DNA from 3 places in the Paenibacillus sp. P2(2022) genome. Region 2 is predicted to be linked to each of the others. Evidence: riboswitches for the same ligand, from Rfam matches in the RefSeq annotation. Region 2 holds a riboswitch; each other region holds the start of a gene.
What was found. A riboswitch is a leader RNA that binds a small molecule or an ion and turns the genes downstream of it on or off. The one in region 2 is predicted to bind glycine.
Positions count from the first base shown of each region.

Region 1: linked by a shared signal. The riboswitch ahead of MMB75_RS18350 (alanine/glycine:cation symporter family protein) and the one ahead of gcvT (glycine cleavage system aminomethyltransferase GcvT) in region 2 are both predicted to bind glycine.
Region 3: linked by a shared signal. The riboswitch ahead of sdaAB (L-serine ammonia-lyase, iron-sulfur-dependent subunit beta) and the one ahead of gcvT (glycine cleavage system aminomethyltransferase GcvT) in region 2 are both predicted to bind glycine.

Region 1 is NZ_JAKWFI010000005.1:294,812-298,092, forward strand. Features, by position in the region: gene MMB75_RS18345 (glycoside hydrolase family 1 protein) at 1-1,417, shown strand, start outside; glycine riboswitch at 1,586-1,670, shown strand; glycine riboswitch at 1,682-1,776, shown strand; gene MMB75_RS18350 (alanine/glycine:cation symporter family protein) at 1,935-3,281, shown strand, end outside.
Region 2 is NZ_JAKWFI010000001.1:90,173-93,453, reverse strand. Features, by position in the region: gene gcvH (glycine cleavage system protein GcvH) at 359-757, opposite strand; glycine riboswitch at 1,165-1,238, shown strand; glycine riboswitch at 1,252-1,348, shown strand; gene gcvT (glycine cleavage system aminomethyltransferase GcvT) at 1,428-2,528, shown strand; gene gcvPA (aminomethyl-transferring glycine dehydrogenase subunit GcvPA) at 2,653-3,281, shown strand, end outside.
Region 3 is NZ_JAKWFI010000012.1:15,301-18,581, reverse strand. Features, by position in the region: gene MMB75_RS23465 (DUF6359 domain-containing protein) at 1-1,364, opposite strand, end outside; glycine riboswitch at 1,579-1,693, shown strand; gene sdaAB (L-serine ammonia-lyase, iron-sulfur-dependent subunit beta) at 1,905-2,594, shown strand; gene sdaAA (L-serine ammonia-lyase, iron-sulfur-dependent, subunit alpha) at 2,584-3,281, shown strand, end outside.

The sequences.
Region 1 (3,281 bases), on a different contig from region 2:
GGGCGGGGCAACTGCAGCCAACCAATTGGAAGGTGCTTTTGACGTAGATGGAAAAGGTCTGTCCAGCGCAGACATGATAGCCTATGTACCTAAATCAGAACGTAAGAACGATCATGCTATAGAAATTTCGTCCGAACGACTGGAGGACATCTTGGCAGGGAAGGTAAACGCCCGTTTTCCAAAGCGTGAAGGTGTGGACTTTTACCACCACTACAAAGAAGATATTGCCTTGTTTGCAGAAATGGGCTTTAAAGTATTCCGGATGTCCATCCACTGGTCGCGGATTTTCCCGAATGGATATGATGCCGAGCCGAATGAAGCGGGATTGCAATTCTACGACAATGTATTCGATGAGCTGCGCAAGTATGGTATTGAGCCTTTGGTAACACTGTCGCATTATGAAACACCGCTAGGTTTGACACAGAAATATAATGGCTGGTTGGGACGCGAAGTCGTGGATCATTACGTAAAATATGCCGAAACGGTATTTACACGCTATAAGGATAAAGTAAAATACTGGCTGACCTTTAACGAAATTAATGTCATGACTATGAGCCCGTTTACAGGCGGCGGTGTGGTTATTGACCGTGTAGAAAACAAGCAACAAGCGATATATCAAGCATTGCACCATCAATTTGTAGCAAGTGCATTGGCGACCAAACGGGGACATGAGATCATTCCGGGCGCTCAGATCGGCTGTATGCTGGCCCGCATTGAAAGCTACCCACATACGTGTAACCCAGAAGATATCCTGAAAGCACAGCATGAAAATCAAATGAACCTGTTCTTTACGGATGTGCATGCTCGTGGGGAATATCCCAACTATATGAACCGCTATTTTGAAGAAAATAATATTGTGATCCAGACAGAATCCGGCGATGCCGAAATTTTGAAAAATAACACGGTCGATTTTATCTCATTTAGTTACTATATGACCTTGACCGTATCGGCAGGGCCAGAAGGCGAAAAGGCAGCAGGGAACCTGATAGGCGGTGTGAAAAATCCGTATCTGCAGTCTTCCGACTGGGGATGGCAGATCGATCCGATCGGCCTGCGTGTTACACTGAATACGTTTTATGATCGCTATCAAAAGCCACTGTTCATCGTGGAAAATGGCCTGGGTGCGTATGATAAGGTAGAAGAAGACGGCTCTGTGCATGACACGTATCGCATTGATTACTTGCGTCAGCATATTGCCCAAATGAAGGAAGCGATTGCTGACGGTGTTGATCTGATTGGTTACACCAGCTGGGGACCTATCGACCTTGTGAGCATGTCTACGTCCGAAATGTCCAAGCGCTACGGATTTATTTACGTTGATCTGGATGATGACGGTAACGGAACGCTTCAACGCTCCAAAAAGGACTCATTTAACTGGTATAAAAATGTGATAGCAACCAACGGTGAAGAACTGTAATTCCATATCGTTTTGGCGGGTACAGCAGAGAAAATCCTCAGGATGCAATCTGCTGTACCCGCTTTTTGTATAGACACTCTATTGATTCTTTCAGAGGGCTTCACAAATTTTTCACTTGTAATAAGCTGAAATTTTTCTGTATAATGAATAAAAATTTCATATGTCTGGTTGATGTTTGCGGGAGATGGAATGAAAGTTCCAACCGAAGGGGCAAAACTCTCAGGTGCTTAGGCTGATTTACAGCAACGAGCAGGGACCGTAAACGGACAGAACTCTGGAGAGACCCTTAATTGGGCGCCGAAGGTGCACCGCAGATCACATCTGCTTAAACTCTCAGGCAAAAGGACAGAGACGCGAATAACCTGTGACAGGGATAGCCCTAGGCTTTTTATAAGCTTTTAGAGGTGAAATCCTGCACAAGATGGTTGTATTTTTTCGTGCCTTTAACCTCTCCAGGAGTCGAATCAACAGATTTGACTCTTTTTTGTTTTCTACTATGCTGGAGGAGCGGGTTGAAATGAATTTGGTACATGTGTTAGAAACGATTAGCAGTTGGATATGGGGGGCGCCTCTCATCATCCTTGTTATGGGAACGGGGTTATGGCTGACCATACGTCTAAAAATGTTGCAGGTATTCCGCCTGCCCCTGGCGATCAAGCTCATCGGTAAGGCCCCGAATGAAGGTAGCGGGGATGTAAGTAGTTTTGCGGCTTTGAGTACGGCATTGGCGGCTACCGTCGGTACAGGAAGTATTGTCGGTGTAGCGACAGCCATTAAGCTGGGCGGGCCAGGTGCCCTGTTCTGGATGGTCGTTGCAGCCTTCTTTGGGATGGCGACGAAATATGCGGAAGGTGTACTTGCGGTAAAATACCGGGTGAAGGATCGGAATGGACAATTTTCCGGCGGCCCGATGTATTATATTGAAAAAGGCCTGGGACGCCGTTTTAAACCGTTGGCGATGCTGTTTGCTTTTTCAGGGATGCTGGTAGCGTTGTTCGGAATTGGAACATTCCCTCAGGTCAAGGCGATTGTATCTTCGACTGAAAACAGTTTTGGCGTTCCGCCGATTGTAACGGCGCTGACAATTGCTGTCCTTACAGGTCTTGTGACCATTGGAGGACTCAAAAGCATTGCCAAGGTATCGACGAAGGTCGTTCCTTTTAAAACAGGCCTGTATGTATTGATTTGTATCATTGTACTGATTCGATTTGCTGACCAACTTCCTGCCGCAATTGCGCTTGTGCTTCATTCGGCATTTTCAACTACATCGGCAACCGGCGGATTTGCAGGAGCTACGATTATGCTGGCCATGCGCAGTGGGGTAGCCAGAGGTATTTTTGCCAACGAAGCTGGATTGGGGAGCGCACCGATTGCAGCCGCAGCTGCCAAAACCAAATGGCCTGCGGAACAAGGGCTGATTTCCATGACGGGTGTGTTTATTGATACGATGGTTATTTGTGTGATGACCGGGTTGACGTTACTGGTGAGCGGGGTGTGGAGCGGGCCTACCGATGCAGGCTTGATGACTCAGCAAGCATTTTCCAGTGCATTTCCGCTGGGAGCAGAGCTGCTCACCATCATCCTGATTATGTTCGCATTCACCACCATGCTCGGCTGGAACTATTACGGGGAACGCTGTGTTGAATACTTGCTTGGGGTTAAGTGGATCAAGCCTTATCGTTATTTGTTCATTGTACTGGTTGGCGGGGGCGCGTTCATTAAACTGGATGCGATTTGGCTGCTGGCAGATATTTTTAACGCCATGATGGCTTTTCCAAACCTGATTGCTTTGCTCGGCTTGTCGGGAATTGTCGTTGCCGAAACCCGGACTTATATGAATTCTTTGTATCCTAATAAGAACAAG
Region 2 (3,281 bases):
TATCTTCATCAACGAAATGAAAACGTACTTTCGTCATGAACGTTGATGACAACATTTAAATTTAAAATAACGGACAACGTATTATACCTGCATAATTCTTCTTAATATGACCGATAACAATAGAAATTAGTCGAAAAAACAGTGCTGTAAATCTGCACCTTATATAGAGGAGCTCACCTCTAAATCTAATAAATTGACGTAATTACGTCTTCTAAAAGACAACAAAAAAATAGCCGCCATGTCAGATCATAGCGACTATTTTATACACAAAACGAGCGGACTAACGATGCTTTTATTCAATTCAATATCCATATAAAAATTTAGAATAAAGCGCTAATATTCCATCTTATATTGCTCATTATTGTTCATCCGAAATCAACTGCTCGTACTGATCCGCAGACAGCAGCTTGCTCAGAGCTTCCTCGACATCATTGCCCATCTCTACTTCAATCATCCAACCCTTTTCATAGGGAGATTCATTCACCAGCTCAGGTGTGCTTTCCAGAGCTTCATTTACTTTCAATACGGTTCCCGCCACCGGAGCAAAAAGGTCGGATACGGTCTTCACCGATTCAATTGTACCAATCTCTGCCCCCTGTTCAATCGTTGCTCCCGCCCCAGGTAATTCCACAAAAACAATATCACCCAGTTGATGCTGTGCAAAGTCTGTAATGCCGATCCGCAACGTCCCGTCTGCTGTGCGCTGAACCCACTCATGTTCGTCTGTATACCAAAGTTCCCGTTTCACTTCACTCATCCTGCTTTCGCCTCACTTCCACATGAATAAAATGCTTTTAATCACCTGTATTAGACAGGTTAAGATTATGACAACATGAACACTCATGTCAATAATACTAACAAAAATACTTCATGTTATCTCATATAGCATAGAATATTAAAAAATGATAACTTGTAACAAACGCTTACATATCCTTATTTATACATTAAATGTTTTTTGGATTGTTTTATATGACATTTTTATTGACATTTTGAATGAATTTGCGTATTAATGGGTTATAGCAAATGCTTTTGGAAATACCCCGACAACTGCAAACGCGGATGAACGCGGAGGGAGAGACTACCCAAAAGATTCGCATAGCTGTTGTCGTTTCTGAGACAGTGTGCACGCGAACTCGGATCAAGTTGTTACCTGCAAAACCGGGTAACCTACCGTTGATCCAAAAGGTAGCGCCGAAGGAGTAAACATGCATTGCAGGTGAATCTCTCAGGCAAAAGGACCTCTGCCGGACGCATCTCTGGAGAGCATTCGCGATTAGAGCGGATCACCCAAGGGGAAACCTGGTTCACACCGGGGTAACTTTCTGGTATCAAGGACAGAGCTGAAAGAAGAGTATGGACTGCCGTCTATACGTTTCTTTCAGCCTGTCTTTTTTGTTTAGCCGATTACACTGGATAGGAGTGAAAAAATGTCTAATTTGCGAAGAACACCATTATTTTCGTCTTACGGGACGCAGCCCGGGGTTCGTTGTATTGACTTTGGCGGGTGGGAGCTTCCCGTTCAGTTTAGCGGCATCCAAAAAGAGCATGAGGCCGTCCGGCAACGCGCGGGTTTATTCGATGTCTCGCACATGGGCGAGTTTTTGGTTGAGGGCAAAGAAGCCGAGGCTTTTTTGCAATGGGTAACCACGAATGATGTCAGCCAGTTGGAACCGGGCCAGGCACAATATTCACTCCTGTGTTACCCCGATGGAGGCGTAGTGGATGACTTGCTTGTATACTGCAAAGGACCAGAGCGCTACATGCTCGTTGTGAATGCCTCCAACATCGACAAAGATTGGGATTGGCTCATGCGCCACGTACCTGCATCGGTTCATCTGGAGAATGTGTCTGATGCGATCGCATTGCTGGCATTACAAGGACCGGAAGCAGCACATATTGCCGCAGCCGTGACAGATGCAGATATTACGAATCTGGCATCTTTCCGATTCCATGAGAACGTGCAATTGTTCGGAGCAAAAGCACTCGTCTCCCGAACCGGATATACCGGGGAAGACGGTTTTGAATTTTATATACCTGCTGAGGAAGCACCCGCCGTGTGGAATGGTTTGCTTCGTTGCGGTGAATCGTATGGGCTAATTCCCGCTGGGCTTGGTGCTCGCGATACACTGCGGTTTGAGGCACGGCTGCCGCTGTACGGACAGGAGTTATCTGCCACCATTTCACCGCTTGAGGCTGGTTTAGGTTTCTTCGTCAAGCTGAATAAAGGAGATTTTATCGGCAGAGAAGCACTGCAACACCAGAAAGAACAAGGAATTCCTCGCAAGTTGATCGGGCTGGAAATGATTGACCGCGGTATCCCGCGCGCTCATTATCCAGTCTTCGCGGAAGGCCAACACATTGGTGAGGTCACAACGGGGACTCAATCGCCCACCTTGAAGCGTAATTTGGGGCTAGCCCTGGTGGACAGTCGTTTTAGCACCCTATCTACACCGCTGGAGGTCGAAATTCGAGGTAAACGCCTGCGTGCGGAAGTGGTCGCAGCCCCTTTTTATAAACGGCCACGCTGATCCTAAATCCTCTTCATTTCAAAAAAATGATCATGTCAGATACGAAATTCTGGATTTTCCAACTACGATTATGTATTAGCTAATTTACTATCTAAATTTTGCTTTTCGAAAGGAGCCAGAACTTATGAAGCAGCATCGCTATCTCCCCATGACCGAACAAGATCAAACCGAAATGCTGCGTGTGGTGGGCGTATCATCCATTGATGATTTATTCAGTGACATTCCAGAGGCAATTCGATACCAAGGGGAACTCCCTCTTTCCTCTCGGCTCGACGAAAGAGCCCTAACTCGCCACATGGCCGAGCTGGCCGGGCACAATGCCAATACAGATACACATGCCAGCTTTCTTGGTGCAGGTATTTATGATCATCATATTCCGTCCGTCATTCAGCACATCACCTCACGTTCCGAATTTTACACAGCCTACACCCCCTATCAGCCGGAAGTAAGCCAGGGCGAGCTGCAAGCCATTTTTGAATTCCAGTCGTATATTTGCGAATTGACAGGCATGGCAGTAGCGAATGCCAGCATGTACGATGGAGCGACAGCTCTGGCGGAAGCGGGCTCACTGGCCGCCGCAGCCACGCGCCGTAAACAGCTTATCGTATCAAGGTCTGTCCATCCAGAGGCACGCCAGGTATTGGCAGCCTATGCGCGCGGATTGGACTTGGACATCGTGGAGATCGGCTGTTCGGACGGCGTAACGGATGTCGATGCGCTTGCCGCAGCCGTATCGGAACAGACGGCGGCTGT
Region 3 (3,281 bases), on a different contig from region 2:
TCATATGTCTTTTTCGACTGTCCGTTTTCCTCACGTGCATATTTCGGAGTAGCATCTTCTACAGGGGAAGAATCACCGATAAATGCTGCCTTGCCTTGACCCACCTTGGAGATCGCAGCATAAGGACCTTCCGCACGGCCTCCGCCGTTATAGACTCCTTGGTCTACTGCATTGCCCCATTTTTTTGTACCTGTCGGGATATAGGCAATTCCTTTGGCTTTGGTAGGATCAATAATAGCCAGCGTAGATCCCGCATGCATGGCAATCGAGCGTACACCCTTGGTAATGCCGAAGGATTGATCTGCGGCTACGATGTCCGTAGCATTTACATCGCCAAGCGCATTATAACGGAAACGAACACCAAAGTTGGTCGCCAGCCAATCGGAGCTTGTTAATCCTTGCATCGCCGGCGATGCAGCTTCTTCTGCAGTCATGCCTTTGGCCGGATTAGTATAGGCTCCACGACGGTAGCCATTCATAACCTCGGAGGAATCCCAACGGTTTTTGTTACGGTCGGCATTATAATGGTCGGAGATGAAGAAGACACTTCCCCCGTTATTCACATATTGCAGCAGGGCAGCCTGCTCGGATGCCTTAAAGGCCACATTCGCTTCACCGATGATGAACACATCATATTGGCGCAGCTTATCATAGGTTATGGCCTGTTCTCCATAAGTAAAAGGAATAGGGCGGTTCAATTGATCCACAGTAAAGCCTACATTACGCAATCCATTGGCAAAGTCGGAGAAGGCGCCTTCAATGACCCAATCTGCTGCACCAGCCGTCTGTGCGTGCGTATTATCGAACAGCACCTTTTTGCCTTTTCCATCCGGCAGTGTAGTACTGGGTTGACCCGGGTTGCCAGGTTCAGGTTCGCCAGGTTCGCCAGGTTCACCTGGTTCCCCCGGCTCGCTTCCACTCACCAGTTCCACAGCGCTTGGACTTTTTACTCCACCAAAATTATTGTAGGCACCAAGCGTACCTGTCACGCGAATTTTGCTGCCGACCAGCTCAGGATGACCTGTTAACCCAAATTGCCCTCTGTACGCAGATGTCAGCTGCACATCCAATAGATTAGACGTGAAACGTTCATTGGCCTGGTCGGCAATCAGTACGTTAAAATCATTCGCAAACGGAGCAGAAAAATTAGCTGTTTTCGATCCGGTAGCATGTCCGACGATGTAGCCTTCCACCGTCACTGCACCTCCACTGCCTTGGCGCTGAAGTGCTTCGTCTACTGTCAATGCTCCCTCTGCCTTGACCTGACCGAATGGAACGAGGATCCCAATCAACAGCGATACGATCGCTGCTAGATGCAGCACCCCTTTCAAGCGTGAACCTGTGAACCGCAAGCCTTTTACCATACGTCAATATCCCTCCTATAATTCCATAAATGTACTTGTCCTCTATCAGATTAGCTGTCAATCTTCTAATTCCTTCCTGATTTCATCCATAAATATGTAAATTTTAATCTTTTTTATCGGAAACTCGCCTGTTTATGTAAAAATTGAAACCTGCGATTGACACCGAGCACGGCATACATTACGCTAAGAAAGATATGTAGAACGGTATACGCGAATGAAGATGACGGGAGAGTCTGTCCAGGAGCTTACACGCTGGCGGCACCGAAGGAGCAAGCCGCCAGCACCCGGCTGGCGGATAATCTCTCAGGTCCATGTATCGTCATCTGACGCAACTCTGGAGAGAGCGCAAGCCACCCAAGGGGTAAGGCGGTAAGGACACCGCACGAAACTCTCAGGTAACGAGGACAGAGATAAGGGAAACTTCCTTATCCTGTCCTTTTTTGCGCTCACATTGTACGTCAGCATTAGGAACCGTCATAGCTGCGCACAAACGCGGAAATACCATATACTATGGTACTAGAACATACAGGGGGCCACACCATGCGTTTCAAAGATGTATTTTCCATTATCGGTCCGGCCATGACCGGACCTTCCAGTTCACACACTGCAGGCGCGGTGCGGCTTGCACGCGTTGCCCGTCACTGGCTCGGGATGCAGCCGGACCGTGCCCGCATGACACTGTACGGCTCCTTCGCCGACACCTACAAAGGACACGGTACAGACCTAGCACTCATCGCAGGCCTGCTCAATTACGATACAGACGACCACCGAATTCCAGATGCCGAGCAATGGGCGGAGCAGGCTGGAATGGCCGTGGAGTTTGCCGTCAGCGGACTACCCGCGCCCCATCCAAATACCGTCCGTTTTGAACTGTGGAAGGGTGAGGATCAGCGCACACTGCTGGGTTCCTCCATCGGCGGCGGCAGCATCCATGTCCAGCAGCTCAACGAATTCCGAGTCAACCTGACCGGGGAGCTGGCTACGTTGGTGCTTCTTCACTCGGATAAGCCCGGCACATTAGGTGCGGTGACTTCAGCACTCGGCGCTGCCGACATTAACATTGCCTATATGCATGTGGATCGCAAAGGCCGAGATGGTGAAGCACTTACCGCCATCGAAACGGACAGTCCTCCTACGGCTGAACTGATCGCAAAACTACGATCCTTACCACATATGTACGAAATTAAAATGATTAATTTGAAAAAAGGAGCTGAATCTGATGCGATTTAGCCATCTGCATGAAATCAGCGCCATATGCGCGGAGGAATCCACCACGATTGGCCGCCTGATGATTCAAGAGCAGGTACAAGAGACGAATACAACGGAAGAAGAAATCTTCCGCCAAATGTCTGATTATTATGAAGTCATGAAGGAGGCCGTTCATCGTGGTCAGACACAAGACACCGTATCCCGCAGTGGATTAACAGGCGGTGACGGCAAGCGTCTGGCCGAGTATCTGCGGGCAGGGGAAACCTGCTCCGGCGACGCCTCCGCACTCGCCATGGCTTATGCGCTCTCCGTGTCGGAGGTTAATGCGTCCATGGGGCGTATTGTGGCTACGCCCACTGCTGGCTCTTGTGGAGTCATCCCCGGTGTGTTCATTAGTGCGCAGGAGCGGTTCGGCTGGGATGATGAGCATATGGTGCACGGCTTGTTCGCAGCCGGAGCCATTGGCTACGTCATCGCCAACAATTCCTTCATTTCCGGCGCGGAGGGAGGCTGTCAGGCTGAGATTGGCTCAGCCATCGGGATGGCCGCTGGAGCTATGGTCGAGCTACGCGGCGGCACACCTGAGCAGGCCGTTCACGCCGTAGGCCTAGCGCTCAAGAACACGCTCGGTCTGATTTGCGACCCCGTCGCCGGACTCGTCGAGATTCCGTGCATCGTGCGCAACGGGCTGGGAGCCGTGACCGCACT